Regions from separate parts of the Mesorhizobium sp. M1423 genome, predicted to be linked through region 1. Evidence: riboswitches for the same ligand, from Rfam matches in the RefSeq annotation. Region 1 holds a riboswitch; the other holds the start of a gene.

Region 1 (7,561 bases):
TTGGCACGCTGACAGGTTCAGCGACCGCCGCACCCGATCCGGCGAGACTTGCCAACCTCTGCACCAGCGCCGTCATATTCGCCGGGCCACCTTCGCGGAAATAGTCGAGCAGACCATCAAGTTCCTGGCGCGGCAGCGTCGAGCCTTCGATCAGCCGCAAATCCTCGTCGTGGCTCTCGCCCGGTAGGAGCGCCAGCTTAATACCGCGATTTCGCGCGACAACGGCAAGCTGGTCGCAGCCGTAGCGCCACCAGTCGTAACCGCCGAGGATGCGGACCAGGACGACCTTGGCGTGGCGGGCGACGCTGTCGATCCAGAGGTCGACGGACATCGGGTGGCGCAGGTCGCGCAAGGCGGCGAGCCGCATCGACGGCAGGCGGTCCGCATCTGCCTTCCACGCCGCCGCCAGCCCGGCGAGGTCGCTGTCGGTGAAGGACAGCGCCACGACATCCGCAGGCGTTTGCCTGAGATCGACAGGCTCGGCGAGATCGTCGAGCGAGGCGGATGTGGTGGTGAGGATGTGCATCGCGGCTCGTACCTGGGATCAGCCGGCGAGGATACGCTCGATCGCCGGGCGGTTCAGCCCTTTCAGGCCGATGACGACGAGGCGCGAGCGGCGATCGTCTTCAGCGGTCCAGGCGCGGTCGTAATAGTGGTTGACGCGCGGACCGACGGCCTGCAGCAAGAGCCGCATCGGCTTGCCGCCGACGTCGACGAAACCCTTGACGCGCAATACGTTTTCTTCCTCCGCCGCCGTGGCGACGCGTTGTGCCAGCTCGTCCGGGTCGGACACCGACGCAATGTCGATGACGAACGAGTCAAAGTCGTCATGTTCGTGGTCGAGCTCGTCGTCGTGATGGGTCTTGCGGTTCTCGATGTCGTCCTCGACGGTGAGACCAAGGCCGAGCAGCACCGACGGATCGACCTTGCCTTGCGAGGTCGGCACGATCCTCACCGCCCGCGCAACATGCTTGCCGATGACGGCATTGGCGCGCGCCGCGCCGGCTGCGTCCAGCAGGTCGCTCTTCGACAGGATGATCAGGTCGGCACAAGCGAGCTGGTCTTCGAACACCTCCTCGACAGGATCGTCATGGTCGAGCGTCTCGTCCTGCGCGCGCTGCGCCTGCAGGGCGTCCATGTCGTTGGCAACGCGGCCATCAGCCAGCGCCGGCCCGTCGACGACGGCGATGACGCCATCGACCGTGACGCGGCTTTTCACCGACGGCCACTGGAAGGCCTGGACCAGCGGCTTGGGCAGGGCCAGCCCGGACGTCTCGATCAGGATGTGGTCGACCTTCGGCGTCAGCGACAGGATCTGGTCGAGCGCGGGGACAAAGTCGTCGGCGACAGTGCAGCAGATGCAGCCATTGGCCAGCTCGACGATGTTTTCCTCGGGGCAAGTGTCGATGCCGCAGCCCTTCAGGATCTCGCCGTCGATGCCGATATCGCCGAACTCGTTGACGATGATGGCCAGGCGCTTGCCTTTGGCGTTTTCGAGCAAATGGCGGATCAGCGTCGTCTTGCCGGCGCCGAGAAAGCCGGTGACGACGGTGCAGGGGACGCGCGAAACGTTGGCGGCCGAATCTGGGGAAGTCATATCAAGTCCTTCAAAAGGTCGAGGGGAGGGATGCGGGCAACCAAGCCGCGCTTCAGGCAATCGGGACGGCCGCGCCACGGAATGAGGCCGTCCGTCGAAGTAGCGAACAGCTTTGCCCCCGTCACCAGATCGGTGCCGCTGGTCGTGGTCAGGTCGCCGAAGACATAGCTCCAGCAGCCGTCGCGCAGCATCGCGGCGCTGAGCCGGCGCTTGCAATTGCCGAGGCATTCGACGGTGCGGATTTTAATGTTTTCGCTGGAAGCGGCGCGGCGCGTGTCCTCGGCGAGCAGTTCGCCGGCGCGGGGATGAGCGTCCGAACCGGTCTCGTCACGGCAGGACGAGCAGACGATGACGGTGACGCCGGCCGGGGAATCACCATGGCCGGACAATAAATCCGCTGTCTCAGCCGGAAAACTGCTGTCGCGTTCCAAATCAGGCTCCTTGCCCGGAAAACCCGCCAGGCGATCGGATTCTTATGTCCTAGACGGCAGGTCTCCTGGCTCGCGGGTCATCGCCTGGGTGCCGCCTTCCCGGGAATATCCCAGTGGTTTTCGGCCTTGGCTCGTCGCTTACAGTTGCGGGGACAGCCGCGGATTTGAAATCGAGATTTCGCACCGCATTCCCTCTTGGCCCTTGCCGTTGCGGGCAGGGGACCGTCTGGAACGGATTTAGGCTTGTGGAGGCAGTCGTGTCAACGCACGTCTATGACGCGGCGATATCTGCGAGCGGCTGGCCGAGGTCGCCGGCAGCCGTCACCTCGATGCGCTCGAGCCCGAGCCAACCCTGCATCTGCTTCAATTCCTCGAAAAGGGCGGCGGCAGTTTGCGGCGGGGCGCCGGGCTCCGAATAGGCGGCATGGACGCGCAATACGCCGGCCGGGCGGTCGGCCCTGAGGTCGACGCGCCCGACGATGCTGTCGCCGAGCAGGAACGGCAGCACATAATAGCCATACTGGCGCTTTTCGGCCGGCGTGTAGATCTCGATGCGGTAGTGGAAGTCGAACAACCGCTCGGTGCGCGACCGCTCGAAGACGACGGGATCGAACGGCGCAAGCAAGGCGCGCGCCTCGATCCTGCGCGGCAAACGGGCGTCCTTGTGGAGATAGGCTGTTTTGCTCCAGCCTTCGACGCTCACCGGCAACAGGTCGCCAGCCTCGACCAGTTCCTCGATGCGGCCCTTGATGTCGGCGGGCGAGAGGCGGAAATAGTCGCGCAGATCGCCCGCCGTGGCGACGCCATGGGCGCGGGCGGAGATGCGCAGCAGTTCGCGGTGGGCGTCCGCGGGGGACGGAACTGGCAAAGCGAGTACCGTTGGCGGCAGCACGCGCTCCGGCAGATCGTAGAACCGCTCGAAACCACGCCGGTGCGCCGTGGTGATGCGGCCCGCCCAGAACAGCCATTCGAAGGCATGCTTGGCATGGCTCCAGCCCCACCAGCCGCCCGAGCCCTTCTGGCCTTCGAAAGCCGACGCCGCGATCGGGCCTCGTTCAGCGACCTCGCGATAGATGTCCTCAATGTAGGCGGCGTGCTCGCGGCCCCATTTTGCCAGTCCGCTGTACATTTCCTCGCCGCGCTCGGCCCGCTGCATGCGCCAGCGCATCAGCGGATAGGTCTCGACGGGTAGGAACGAGGCTTCATGCGCCCAATATTCGAAGACCATGCGCTTGCGTGTCACCGCGGCGTCGTCGAGCAGCGCCAGCTTGTAGGGGCCAAGCCGCGAATAGAGCGGCATATAATGGGCGCGAACCACGGCGCTGACGGAATCGATCTGCAGCAGGCCGGTACGGGCAAGCACCCGGGCCAGATGCCGGCGGTCAGGCGTGCCGCTGGGGCGCGGGTCATTGAATCCCTGTGCCGCAAGCGCAATGCGACGGGCCAGGGCAAGCGAGATTTTTTCCTTCATGAAGGCGGTATCCGGACGATGTTAGACAGAGAAAATGACCTGCGATTCCGCCCCATGCTAGCAAGGTTTTGGCGGCATCTATGTCAGGAGAGAAAAGTGGAGTGAAAAGTGAAGGAAATCAAACAGGAGCGGATCGGACCAGTTTTCCCGGATATGCCGTCCAGCACCGCGATTTGAACAAGGTTTGACTTGCTTCGCCGAAAGCGCTGCGCTAACCCTCGCCGCGTTGCAGCATAGAGCCCCCTTAAAACGGTTCAGTGGTTAATCTGTCACGCTTCCGCAAGTGGGTCCGGTGCTGTAATCAGAGTGGATTGGCCGCCAACGGAAAACTGCAGCATGAACGCACTTTTAGGTTCGTACCTGCCCATCGTCCTGTTCATCGGCGTGGCGCTGGTCGTCGGCCTGGCGCTGCTCGCCGCACCGTTCCTGGTGGCTTACCGCAACCCCGATCCGGAAAAGCTTTCCGCCTATGAGTGCGGCTTCAACTCGTTCGACGACGCCCGCATGAAGTTCGACATCCGCTTCTACCTGGTGTCGATCCTGTTCATCATCTTCGATCTGGAGGTGGCCTTCCTGTTTCCTTGGGCAGTGTCGTTCAGTCAGATCGGCATGCTCGGTTTCTGGTCGATGATGGTGTTTTTGGCGGTGCTGACCATCGGCTTTGCCTATGAATGGAAAAAAGGAGCGCTGGAATGGGATTGAACGACAGTTCCGGCACGCTCGTCGCGCCGAAGCCCAAGGGCCTCATCGACCCCAACACCGGCAGACCGGTGGGGGAGGATGATCCGTTCTTCCTGGAGATCAACAACGAACTCGCCGACAAGGGTTTTCTCGTCACTTCGACCGAGGCGCTGATCACCTGGGCGCGCAGCGGCTCGTTGATGTTCATGACCTTTGGCCTCGCCTGCTGCGCCGTCGAGATGATCCACACCTCGATGCCACGCTACGACAGCGAGCGTTTCGGTGTCGCGCCGCGCGCGTCTCCGCGCCAGTCCGACATCATGATCGTCGCCGGCACGCTGACCAACAAGATGGCGCCGGCGCTGCGCAAGGTCTACGACCAGATGCCGGAGCCGCGCTACGTCATCTCGATGGGCTCCTGTGCCAATGGCGGCGGCTATTATCATTATTCCTATTCGGTGGTGCGCGGCTGCGACCGCATCGTGCCGGTCGACATCTACGTGCCCGGCTGCCCACCGAGCGCTGAAGCGCTGCTCTACGGCATCCTTCTGCTGCAGAAGAAGATCCGCCGCACCGGCACGATCGAACGGTGAGCGGCATGACCCAGGCGTTGAATGACCTCTCGACCTATCTTGGCGAGAAGCTGACCGGCCGGATCGGCGAAGCGGTGCTCGCCTATGGCGAACTCACTATCTCGGTCGAGCCGCGCGACCTGATCGAGGTGGTGACCTTCCTGCGCGACGACCCGAAATGCCAGTTCATTTCGATCATCGACGTTTGCGGCGCAGATTATCCGTCGCGGGCAAAGCGCTTCGACGTGGTCTATCACCTGCTGTCGCCGAGGCAGAATATCCGCATCCGCATCAAGGTCCAGGCCGACGAAGAGACGCTGGTGCCGTCGATCACCGGCATATATCCCGGCGCGGACTGGTTCGAGCGCGAGACCTACGACCTCTATGGCGTGCTGTTTTCGGGCCATCCCGATCTGCGCCGGATCCTGACCGACTACGGCTTCGAGGGCCATCCGCTGCGCAAGGACTTTCCGCTGACCGGCTTCGTCGAGGTGCGCTACGACGACGAAGCCAAGCGCGTCATCTACGAGCCGGTCGAGCTCAAGCAGGAATTCCGCAATTTCGATTTTCTGTCTCCGTGGGAAGGTACGGATTACGTGCTTCCGGGAGATGAGAAGGCAAAGCAGTAAATGGCTGAAACCTCCGTTCGCAACTTCAATATCAATTTCGGCCCGCAACACCCTGCTGCGCATGGCGTTTTGCGCCTTGTGCTGGAGCTTGACGGAGAAGTCGTCGATCGCGTCGATCCGCATATCGGGCTTTTGCATCGCGGCACGGAAAAGCTGATCGAGCACAAGACTTATCTGCAGGCCGTGCCCTATCTCGACCGGCTCGACTATTGCGCGCCGATGAACCAGGAGCATGCCTTTGCGCTCGCCGCCGAGCGGCTGCTCGGTATCGAGGTGCCGAAGCGCGGGCAGCTTATTCGAGTTCTCTACTCCGAGATCGGCCGCATTATGTCGCACATCCTCAATGTGACGACGCAGGCGATGGATGTCGGCGCGCTGACGCCGCCGCTCTGGGGTTTTGTCGAGCGCGAAAAGCTGATGGTGTTCTATGAGCGCGCCTCGGGCTCGCGCATGCACGCGGCCTATTTCCGGCCGGGCGGCGTCCACCAGGACCTGCCGCAGAAGCTGATCGAGGACATCGGCAAGTGGATCGACCCGTTCCTGAAGTCGGTCGACGACCTCGACGCGCTTTTGACCGGCAACCGCATCTTCAAGCAGCGCAATGTCGACATCGCTACCGTCTCCCTGGCCGACGCTTGGGCCTGGGGCTTTTCCGGCGTCATGGTGCGCGGCTCGGGTGCGCCGTGGGATCTGCGCAAATCGCAGCCCTACGAATGCTATGCCGAGCTGGACTTCGACATTCCGATCGGCAAGAACGGCGACTGCTTCGACCGTTATCTGGTGCGTATGGAAGAGATGCGGCAGTCGGCGAAAATCATGCGCCAGTGCGTCGACCTGTTGCTCGGTAAGGAGGGCAGCGGGCCGGTGTCTAACCTCGACGGCAAGGTGGTGCCGCCGAAGCGCGCGGCGATGAAGCGCTCGATGGAAGCGCTGATCCATCACTTCAAGCTCTACACCGAAGGCTACCGCGTTCCGGCCGGCGAGGTCTATGCCGCGGTCGAGGCGCCGAAGGGCGAGTTCGGTGTCTATCTCGTCTCCGACGGCACCAACAAGCCCTACCGCTGCAAGCTGCGCGCCCCCGGCTTTGCGCATCTGCAAGCGATGGACTTTTTGTGCCGCGGCCACATGTTGGCCGACGTCACCGCCGTTCTCGGCTCCCTCGACATCGTGTTTGGTGAGGTCGATCGGTGAATCGCATTCTGAGCCTCACGTTAATCGTCATTGCTGTCGCAATGCACCCTGCATATGCAATCGAGTGCGGAGCGTCTATCGATGCTTCCGATCTTGTGAAGCAGCACTTCAAGCTGAGCTACGTCACGCTTGGCATGCAAGAAAGTGCGACAGCGGAATCCGCCGATGTCGATGCTTTCTATTTCAAGAGAGATACATGCGAGTGTAGCGTCGCAGCGCCGGATGGCGCGAGTTTCTCTAAGGCGGAGGTATCGGCAGCCGCTTCCGGCAAAACAGGGTTCGCGCGGCTTGTTGCTCGCTTGGCTGGTAAATCCGGCGTTTGCCCGCCTGTCATGACAAATTCGCCGACTTTCCAATGTTTCGACGGTACGGCGAAACTTTGTAAGGAGGCCGCGGCAAGATGACGAACCTATACGTCTTTGGTGAGGTCGATCGCTAAATGTCAGTCCGCCGTCTCGCAGAAGCCAGCCTCCAGCCAGCCTCCTTCGCCTTCAACCGGGCGAATGCGGCAGCGGCGAAGCAGTGGATCAAGAAATATCCCAAAGGGCGCGAGCAGTCCGCGATCATCCCCTTGCTCATGCTGGCGCAGGAGCAGGAAGGCTGGGTGACCAAGGCGGCGATCGAGGCGATCTCCGACATGCTCGGCATGCCCTATATTCGTGGGCTCGAAGTCGCCACCTTCTACACGCAATACCAGCTCAATCCAGTCGGCACTCGCGCCCACATCCAGGTCTGCGGCACCACGCCCTGCATGCTGCGCGGCTCGGAATCGCTGATGGATGTGTGCCGCTCGAAGATCCATCACGACCAGTTCCACACCAACGACAAGGGCACGCTGTCGTGGGAGGAGGTCGAATGCCTCGGCGCCTGCGTCAACGCACCGATGGTTATGGTCTTCAAGGACACATACGAGGATTTGACGCCGGAGCGGCTTGCCGAGATCATCGACCTCTATGACGCCGGCAAGGGTGCTTCGGTGACGCCAGGAC
Region 2 (7,561 bases), on a different contig from region 1:
TGGTCACGCCCATCTCGGTGACCAGATCGGCTGCCTCGACCAATACCGGCTTGGCATTGCGGCCGGTGACGACGACATGCAGGCCCTCGCGACGCGCCTTCAGCGCTGCGACCACCTTTTCGAGGTCGAGATAATCGTAGCGCAACGCGATGTTGAGTTCGTCGAGCACCACGAGGCTGATCGACGGCTCGGCCATCAGCTCGAGCGCCTTGGCCCAGGCGGCCTCAGCGGCCGCGATGTCGCGCTTCAGGTCCTGCGTTTCCCAGGTAAAGCCCTCGCCCATGGCGTGCCAGACGACGCGGTCGCCGAAGCAGGCAAAAGCATCCTTCTCGCCGGTGTGCCATTTGCCTTTGATGAACTGGACGACGCCGACGCGCTTGCCGTAGCCGAGCATTCTGAGCGCCAGCCCGAAGGCGGCCGTGGTCTTGCCCTTGCCCGGACCGGTGTTGACGATCAACAGCCCTTTCTCGACCGTCTTGGCTGCAACCTCGGCGTCCTGCACCGCCTTGCGCTTGGCCATCTTCGCGCGGTGGCGTTCCTCGTCCTTGGGATCGATGTGGTCGGTATCAGCCATGTCATTTCACCCTGAGCGGCAGCCCCGCCACCATCAAAAGCACGGTGTCAGCGACGGCGGCAACGTCCTGGTTCAACCGGCCGGCCGCGTCGCGAAACCGTCTTGCCAGCGCATTCTCCGGCACGATGCCCTGGCCGACCTCGTTGGACACCACGAACCAGGGTCCACGCGGCCGCGACAGCACATCTGCCAGCCTTCGGCATTCGGCCTCGACATCATGTTCGGCCAGCATATGGTTGGTCAGCCACAGCGTCAGGCAATCGATCAGCACCGGCTGGCCGTCAGGCAGTGCCTCGATCGCGCCGGCAAGGTCGAGCGGCGCCTCGATGGTCGTCCAGCCGGCGCTGCGGCGCGAGCGGTGCAGCGCGATCCGTTCGCGCATCTCCTCGTCATAGGCTTGCGCCGTCGCGATATAGCTCCATGGCGCCGGACAGGCACTCACCAGCCTCTCGGCATGCACGCTCTTGCCGGAGCGCGCACCGCCGATGATCAGGGTCAGCGCCCCGGCAGCGCGGTCAGGCAAAGCTGTCGCGCAGGCTGGTCGCCGTGCCGGTGAAGCGGCCGCGCACCACGCCGACGACCGCGCCGAGCACCAGCCAGAACACCAGATTGGTCAGCGTCACCGCCACCACGAACTGATGATGCAGGCCTTCCGGGATTGTCGTCTCGAAGCTGTCGGGCTGCGGCGCGCCGACAATATGCGGCGCCACCATCAACGCCACCGCAAGGACCGCCAGCGGCAGCGATCTGCGGAACGCAAGCAGGCCGAGACCGGCCGCGGTCGCCACCACCGTTGCCCACCACCAGATCTGGCGTTGGACAAGGTCGGCCGCCGGCATCGCTGGCAGTTCCGGCGGCAGGCCGAGGCCGGGCGCCAGCGTGAACACGGCAAAGCCGGCAAGCCCCCAGAACAGGCCCTGGCGCCAATTGCCGATGCCGCCGGCGAATTCCGAAACCGCAACCAGGATCAGTGCGAAGCCGATGCCGGTGACGATATTGGCAACGACGCTGAAGGCAAAGCGTTCGAAACCGTCGGCCGGCGCCCAGCCTTCGTCCTCAGCCGGAGCCATTGCTTCAGCCGGTGCCGGCGCGGCGCTGCTCATAGCCATCGTGCCCGTGGCGGCCGGTGCCGCAGGTGCGGCGGCATGGTCATGGCCGCCGCCGGCCTGTTCGTAGACTTCCGCCTTCAGGATCAGCGGCACCGTGGCATAGGCCTGCATGCAGGCGAGAACGACGCCGGCCACGAGCCCTGCGATCGCCGCGATGAACACGACGTTGCGAAACATTGTCATGATGTCAGCCCCTTGTCAGTGGCAGGGAAAGCCCATCGAATGGCGATAGTCGTGCGCGGCATTGTGGACCGCATCGATGTGCGAGAAGCCGACAAAGCCCATGACGAAAATGCCGAGGAATGCAGCAAGCGCCAGCTGCATGAAACGCGACTGCGAGGAGACGGAAGCGCCGAGCGAGACGGAAGCGGTATTCATGTCTTGTCCTTTCGCCCTCCACCCGAGGGCATAGAAGTCAGTTTCCTGTCGCCGGCAGGTCTCCTGGCTCGCGGATCAGCGCCCTTCCCCACCTTCCCGAAGAACATCTTCAGTGGCATATGGAGAGGACTACCGCACACAGTTGCGGGGGCAGCCACGGCATTGGGCAAGAATTTCGCCCGCACCGCATTCCCTCTTGGTTCCAAACGGAACCGACGACATCAGCGACTATAGGCAGAATCGCCGCGCCCGGCAAACCAAATTCCGCCGGATCGTGTGGCGAATGCGCCGCCTCGCCAAGCCCGCCGGCCGGCGCCGCAATTGACAATTCTCACAGCCGGGTGTCGGCTGGCGGATGGGGAGGAAGCCGGCATGCAACCCAGCCCGAATGAGCGCGGTCCCTATAACGGCCTGACGCGGGCCGAGTCGACGCTGCCGTCATCGGCCTATTGGGACATCGCAGGCTATCAGCGCGATCTCGAGGCCATCTGGTATCGCAACTGGCTGCTGGTCTGCCGCGAGGCCGACCTTGCCCAGCCGCTGGCATTCAGGACGTTTCGCATAGGCACGCAGGAGATCGTCGTGCTGCGCGACGAGACCGGCGAATTGCGCGCCTTCCACAACACCTGCCGGCATCGCGGCTCGCAGCTTTGCCAGCAGAGCGAAGGACGGCTGAAGGCGCGGCTCATCACCTGCCCCTACCACGCCTGGTCCTATTCGCTGCGCGGCGATCTGGTGCGCGTGCCATCGAAATCGCTGCCGGATGGTTTCGACAAGGCCGATCATCCGCTCTACCGCGTAGCACTGTCGGTGTGGAGCGGTTTCGTTTTCGTCAACCTCGCGGAAGACGCTGCCGGTTCGGCTGAAACATCCTTCGATCCGGCATCAGGCAACCTCGCCAACTGGCCGCTGGAAACGCTGCTGAGCGGCCATGTGCTGCGCAAGGTTATGAACTGCAACTGGAAGATATTTTGGGACAACTTCAACGAGTGCCTGCACTGCCCCGGCGTCCACAAGGACCTGTCGCGGCTGGTGCCGATCTATGGCCGCGGCCTGATGGGCCGGCACGACGACCCCGAATGGGCGCGCCACGCCGACAATGACGCGCCGGAATTTGCCGGCGGCTTGCGGGCCGGGGCCGAAACCTGGTCGCGCGACGGGCGCGTCCACGGCTCGGTCTTTTCGAGCCTGACGCCGGCCGAGCGTGCTGCCGGGCAGACCTATGCCACCAGCCTGCCGTCGATGTTCGTCGTCGGCCATGTCGACTATGTCAGGACCATGCGGCTGGTGCCGCTTGGGCCGGAGCAGACCGAACTCACCGCCGAATGGCTTTTTTCGCCCGAAGCGCTCGCCGATCCGACAGCGGATATCGACAACATCGTCGCCTTCGGTACCCAGGTGCTTGAGGAAGACGCTGATATCTGCGAGGTCAACCAGAAGGGCTTGCGCTCGATGCGCCACAAGGCCGGCGTGCTGATGCCCGAGGAATATGACTTGCACCGCTTCCACAACTGGGTGCGCGAGCGGCATGCGGCAATTGAACATCAAAGCGATTTGGGCAGATAGCGCCAGGTGACGAAACCGCAGGCGGCGGCCAGAACACCGAGCGTCGCGAAAACCGCGCCCAGGCCAAAGAACGCCAGCACCACCGAATAGACCAGCGGCGGCGTCAGCTCGGAAAAGTCGAGATAGGTGCGGTAGACCGCCGCCATCTGTGCCCGCTCATACGAGCGCACCGAGCGCATGAATGCGGTCGAGCCCAGCGCATCGAGCGCGATGGTGAAGAAGGCACCGCAAAGCAGCAACGCGCCGGTGACGAGCGGCGCGGCCTCGCCGACGGCGCCGGCCGCCAGCAGCGTCGCCGACATGGCGAAATAGGCAAACGTCATGGTGCGCCGGCCGCCGAAACGCTTTCCCGCCCTGCCCCAAAAGATGGCCATGAACAAAAGCGCATTGCCGGCCGAAACCAAGAGGCCACCGGCGAGCGCGCCCTCGCCGGTGATCACCATGAACAGCGGCCCATAGACAAAGAACGTCGTCCAGAAGCAGGAACGGCCGAAGGCGATCAGCCAGGCCAGCCTCAGCCTTGGCTGCGCGACGAAGCGGCCGATATTGGCCAGCGGATTGACCGGCCGGGTCTTGCCCGGGCGGATCGACGGGTTGTCGCCAAGCCGGTAAGTCCAGAACAGCGCCAGCAGGGCCATGGCGAAGACGGCCACCGCGCCATGCGCGGCATAGATGCCGAAACGCGTGTAGAGGAAAATGCCGAGCGTCGGCCCGGCGGTCCAGGCAAGCATCGACCACGCCATGCGCAGCGACTCGGCCTGCATGAAATCGGTCTTGCGGATATGGTCCATGATGTAGAGGTTGAGCGTGATCGCCAGCGCGCTGGCGCCGATGACGCGGCAGAGCATGCCGACCGTTTGGCCGGCAAGCGTATGAGTGACGAAGAACAGCGAGCCGACGGCCAGCAGGCAGGCACCGGCGGTATAGACCCAGCGCCGGGCAAAGCGCCGGATCAGCATCGGCATGAACAGCGTCGCCGAGAGGCCGAGCATTGCCACGACCGTGTAGAGGATCGAGACGATCTGCTCGTTGTGCAGGATCTCATAGGCCTGGATCGGGATGACGCTGGAGACGGTGGCGCGCGCGAACGATTCGACCGCATAAAGCGAGGCGAAGGTGCGTGCATCCGCCGGCCGCAAGGCCGCAAGCCAGATAGGATGGCGCACATGGGTAGCCATTGCTTTCCCCGAAGCAGAATCGCCCAAAGCAGGGTTTGGAGCACAAATCTGCCGCGGCGATTCCTGGCCGGGTAACAGGAAACCGACGCCTTCACGGCAAAAAGCGAAGCCGGCCAAAGGCTTTCCGGCTCTGGCCTAAAGCGAGTTCTAATGCTGACCCGCGCCAACGCGACGCGAGGACTGCTTCTTTTGACGGTGGCAACCGTGATAGTCGTCTTGCCGGGGCTGAACCAAGACAGCGAGACCGATGAGCATCGCCACGCCGACCACCGCCGTTCAGGATCAACCGAAGGCGAAGCGCATCGCCGCCATCGACATCGCACGCGGCATCGCTTTGCTTGCCATGGCGAGCTATCATTTCACCTGGGATCTCGAATTTTTCGGCTACACCGATCCCGGCCTCACCGCCTTCGGCTGGTGGAAAATCTACGCGCGCTGCATCGCCTCGAGCTTCCTGTTCCTGGTCGGCGTCAGCCTCTATCTCGCCCATGGCAAGAAAATCCGCTGGACAGGCTTCTGGAAGCGCTTCGCCATGGTTGCCGGGGCGGCTCTCGCAATATCGCTGGTCACCCGAATCGCCACGCCCGACGGCTTCATTTTTTTCGGCATATTGCACGAGATCGCGCTCGCCAGCCTGCTCGGCCTGGCGTTCCTGCGGCTGCCGGCGCTGCTGACGCTGCTTGTCGCGGCGTTTGTCATCGCGGCGCCCTTCTACCTCAGATCCGAGGCCTTCGATCATCCGGCTTTGTGGTGGGTCGGTCTATCGGCGACCAATCCGCACTCCAACGACTATGTTCCGCTGCTGCCCTGGTTCGGCGCCGTGCTTGCCGGCATCGCGGTTACCAAACTCGCCGCCACCTCCGGCGTGCTGACCCGGCTGTCGGCCATGACGCCAGGCCGCTGGGCAAACCCGCTGGTCTTCATCGGCCGGCACAGCCTTGCCTTTTATCTGATCCATCAGCCGCTGCTGATCGGCTCGGTCTGGCTGTTTTCGCAATTCATGCCGGCGCGGGTCGAAAGCAGGGAGGTGAACTTTCTGAAATCCTGCCAAATATCCTGCGAGCAGGCGCGCGACACCGAGTTCTGCTCCAGCTATTGTGCCTGCATGCTGGACACTCTCCAGGGCGAAGCCTCGCTTGACCGGCTCTACAGCAACGACCAGTCCCCGGAGTGGAAGGCGCATATTGGCGAGCTCGCCGGCACCTGTACCGCCCAAACCGAGGCGGCGGAACCGAGAACGCGCTAATCGAGGGAGGACAGCAATGAGCGACAGTCACCCGAAACCCGTGCAGCAAAATCCTGGGCAGCCGAAGCTGGGGCACATCCCATGGCCGCCGCTGATCTATATCGCCGCCATCATCGTCAGCGTCGCGCTACGGTTTCTCTATCCACTGCCGTGGATCGGCGATCTTCTCGGCGACATCCTGTTCGCCGCCGGGCTTGTGGGGCTGTTGGCGGTCGCCGCGCTCTGGTTCACCGCGATCCGCATCATGATCCGCGCCAAAACGACGCTCAACCCGAACGGCGTGCCGGACCATCTGGTGACCACCGGACCCTTCGCCGTCAGCCGCAACCCGATCTACCTCGCCAACACATTGCTACTGGTCAGCCTCGCCTTTGTCTCGGGGATCGCCTGGTTCCTGCCGCTGGCGGTCATCGCGGCGTTCCTGACGCAGAAGCTGACGATCGAGAGCGAGGAGAAGGTGCTGACGGCCAAATTCGGCAAGAAGTACCGGGACTACGCCAAAAGGGTGCGGCGCTGGATTTGAGCCGGGGCTGACACCGCGCTTACGTGGTGACGCCGAGTTCAACCAGCCGCTCGACGCAGGATTCCTCGGCCTGGTCGAGCTCGGCCAGGGTCTCCTCGAGGTCGCGGCGTTTCTGGCGAAGATCCTCGCGCTTTTCCTCGATGCGCTTGATCATCAGCTTGAGTTGGCCGACCTCGCCGGGCGGCTCCCTGTACATCTGGATGATTTCGCGGATCTCGTTGATCGAGAAGCCGAGCCTCTTGCCGCGCATGATCTGGCGGATGAGATGCCGGTCCGACGGACGGAACAGCCGGGTGCGGCCGCGCCTTACCGGCTGCACCAGCCCTTCGTCCTCGTAGAAGCGCAACGTCCGCGTCGACACGTCGAATTCGCGGGTCAGCTCCGTGATCGAATAATATTCCCGCATCGCCACTCCAATGCCCCGGCCACGCCGCGAGTTCCAACTGGCCGGCGCCGCCGGCATCCAGGCGCGTACCAGAATCGGCGGACAAGGCACCTTCCAAAGCCTCGCACGGCATTTACGTAAAAGTCAATTGAGGTGCCGTTCAGCCTACGCCGAACCACCATGTGGCAAGCCCGAGAAAGGCAAAGAAACCGACGACATCGGTGACCGTAGTGACGAAAACCGCCGAAGCCACAGCCGGATCGATCTTGAAGCGGTCGAGCAGCAGCGGGATCAGGATGCCCGCCAGAGCCGCCACGAACATGTTGATGATCATCGCCGCCGCGATGATGCCGCCGAGATTGCGATCGTGGAACCAGGCAGCCGCGACGATGCCGATCAGGATGGCGAAGATGATGCCGTTGATGAAGCCCACCCCGATTTCGCGGCGGATGATGCGGCCGGCATTGTAGATGTCGAGGTCCCTCGTCGCCAGCGCCCGCACCGTGACGGTCATGGTCTGCGAGCCGGCATTGCCGCCCATGCCGGCGACGATCGGCATCAGCACCGCCAACGCCACGATATGCTCGATGGTGCGGTCGAAC

The links. Region 1 has a riboswitch for cobalamin ahead of NKG95_RS03135 (DUF1636 family protein). Riboswitches for the same ligand answer to the same signal wherever they lie in the genome.
Region 2: another riboswitch for cobalamin. It lies ahead of NKG95_RS33220 (CbtB domain-containing protein); the one in region 1 lies ahead of NKG95_RS03135 (DUF1636 family protein).

Annotation. Positions count from the first base shown of each region.
Region 1 is NZ_JAMYKU010000002.1:57,404-64,964, reverse strand. It holds gene NKG95_RS03145 (cobaltochelatase subunit CobN) at 1-526, opposite strand, end outside; gene cobW (cobalamin biosynthesis protein CobW) at 545-1,597, opposite strand; gene NKG95_RS03135 (DUF1636 family protein) at 1,594-2,028, opposite strand; cobalamin riboswitch at 2,067-2,270, opposite strand; gene NKG95_RS03130 (winged helix-turn-helix domain-containing protein) at 2,300-3,499, opposite strand; gene NKG95_RS03125 (NADH-quinone oxidoreductase subunit A) at 3,836-4,201, shown strand; gene NKG95_RS03120 (NuoB/complex I 20 kDa subunit family protein) at 4,192-4,773, shown strand; gene NKG95_RS03115 (NADH-quinone oxidoreductase subunit C) at 4,779-5,381, shown strand; gene NKG95_RS03110 (NADH-quinone oxidoreductase subunit D) at 5,382-6,572, shown strand; gene NKG95_RS03105 (hypothetical protein) at 6,569-6,976, shown strand; gene nuoE (NADH-quinone oxidoreductase subunit NuoE) at 7,012-7,561, shown strand, end outside.
Region 2 is NZ_JAMYKU010000052.1:199-7,759, forward strand. It holds gene cobO (cob(I)yrinic acid a,c-diamide adenosyltransferase) at 1-574, opposite strand, end outside; gene cobU (bifunctional adenosylcobinamide kinase/adenosylcobinamide-phosphate guanylyltransferase) at 576-1,097, opposite strand; gene NKG95_RS33215 (CbtA family protein) at 1,090-1,866, opposite strand; gene NKG95_RS33220 (CbtB domain-containing protein) at 1,882-2,061, opposite strand; cobalamin riboswitch at 2,098-2,293, opposite strand; gene NKG95_RS33225 (aromatic ring-hydroxylating oxygenase subunit alpha) at 2,434-3,627, shown strand; gene NKG95_RS33230 (MFS transporter) at 3,606-4,805, opposite strand; gene NKG95_RS33235 (heparan-alpha-glucosaminide N-acetyltransferase) at 5,053-6,051, shown strand; gene NKG95_RS33240 (methyltransferase family protein) at 6,068-6,574, shown strand; gene NKG95_RS33245 (MerR family transcriptional regulator) at 6,594-6,980, opposite strand; gene mgtE (magnesium transporter) at 7,120-7,561, opposite strand, start outside.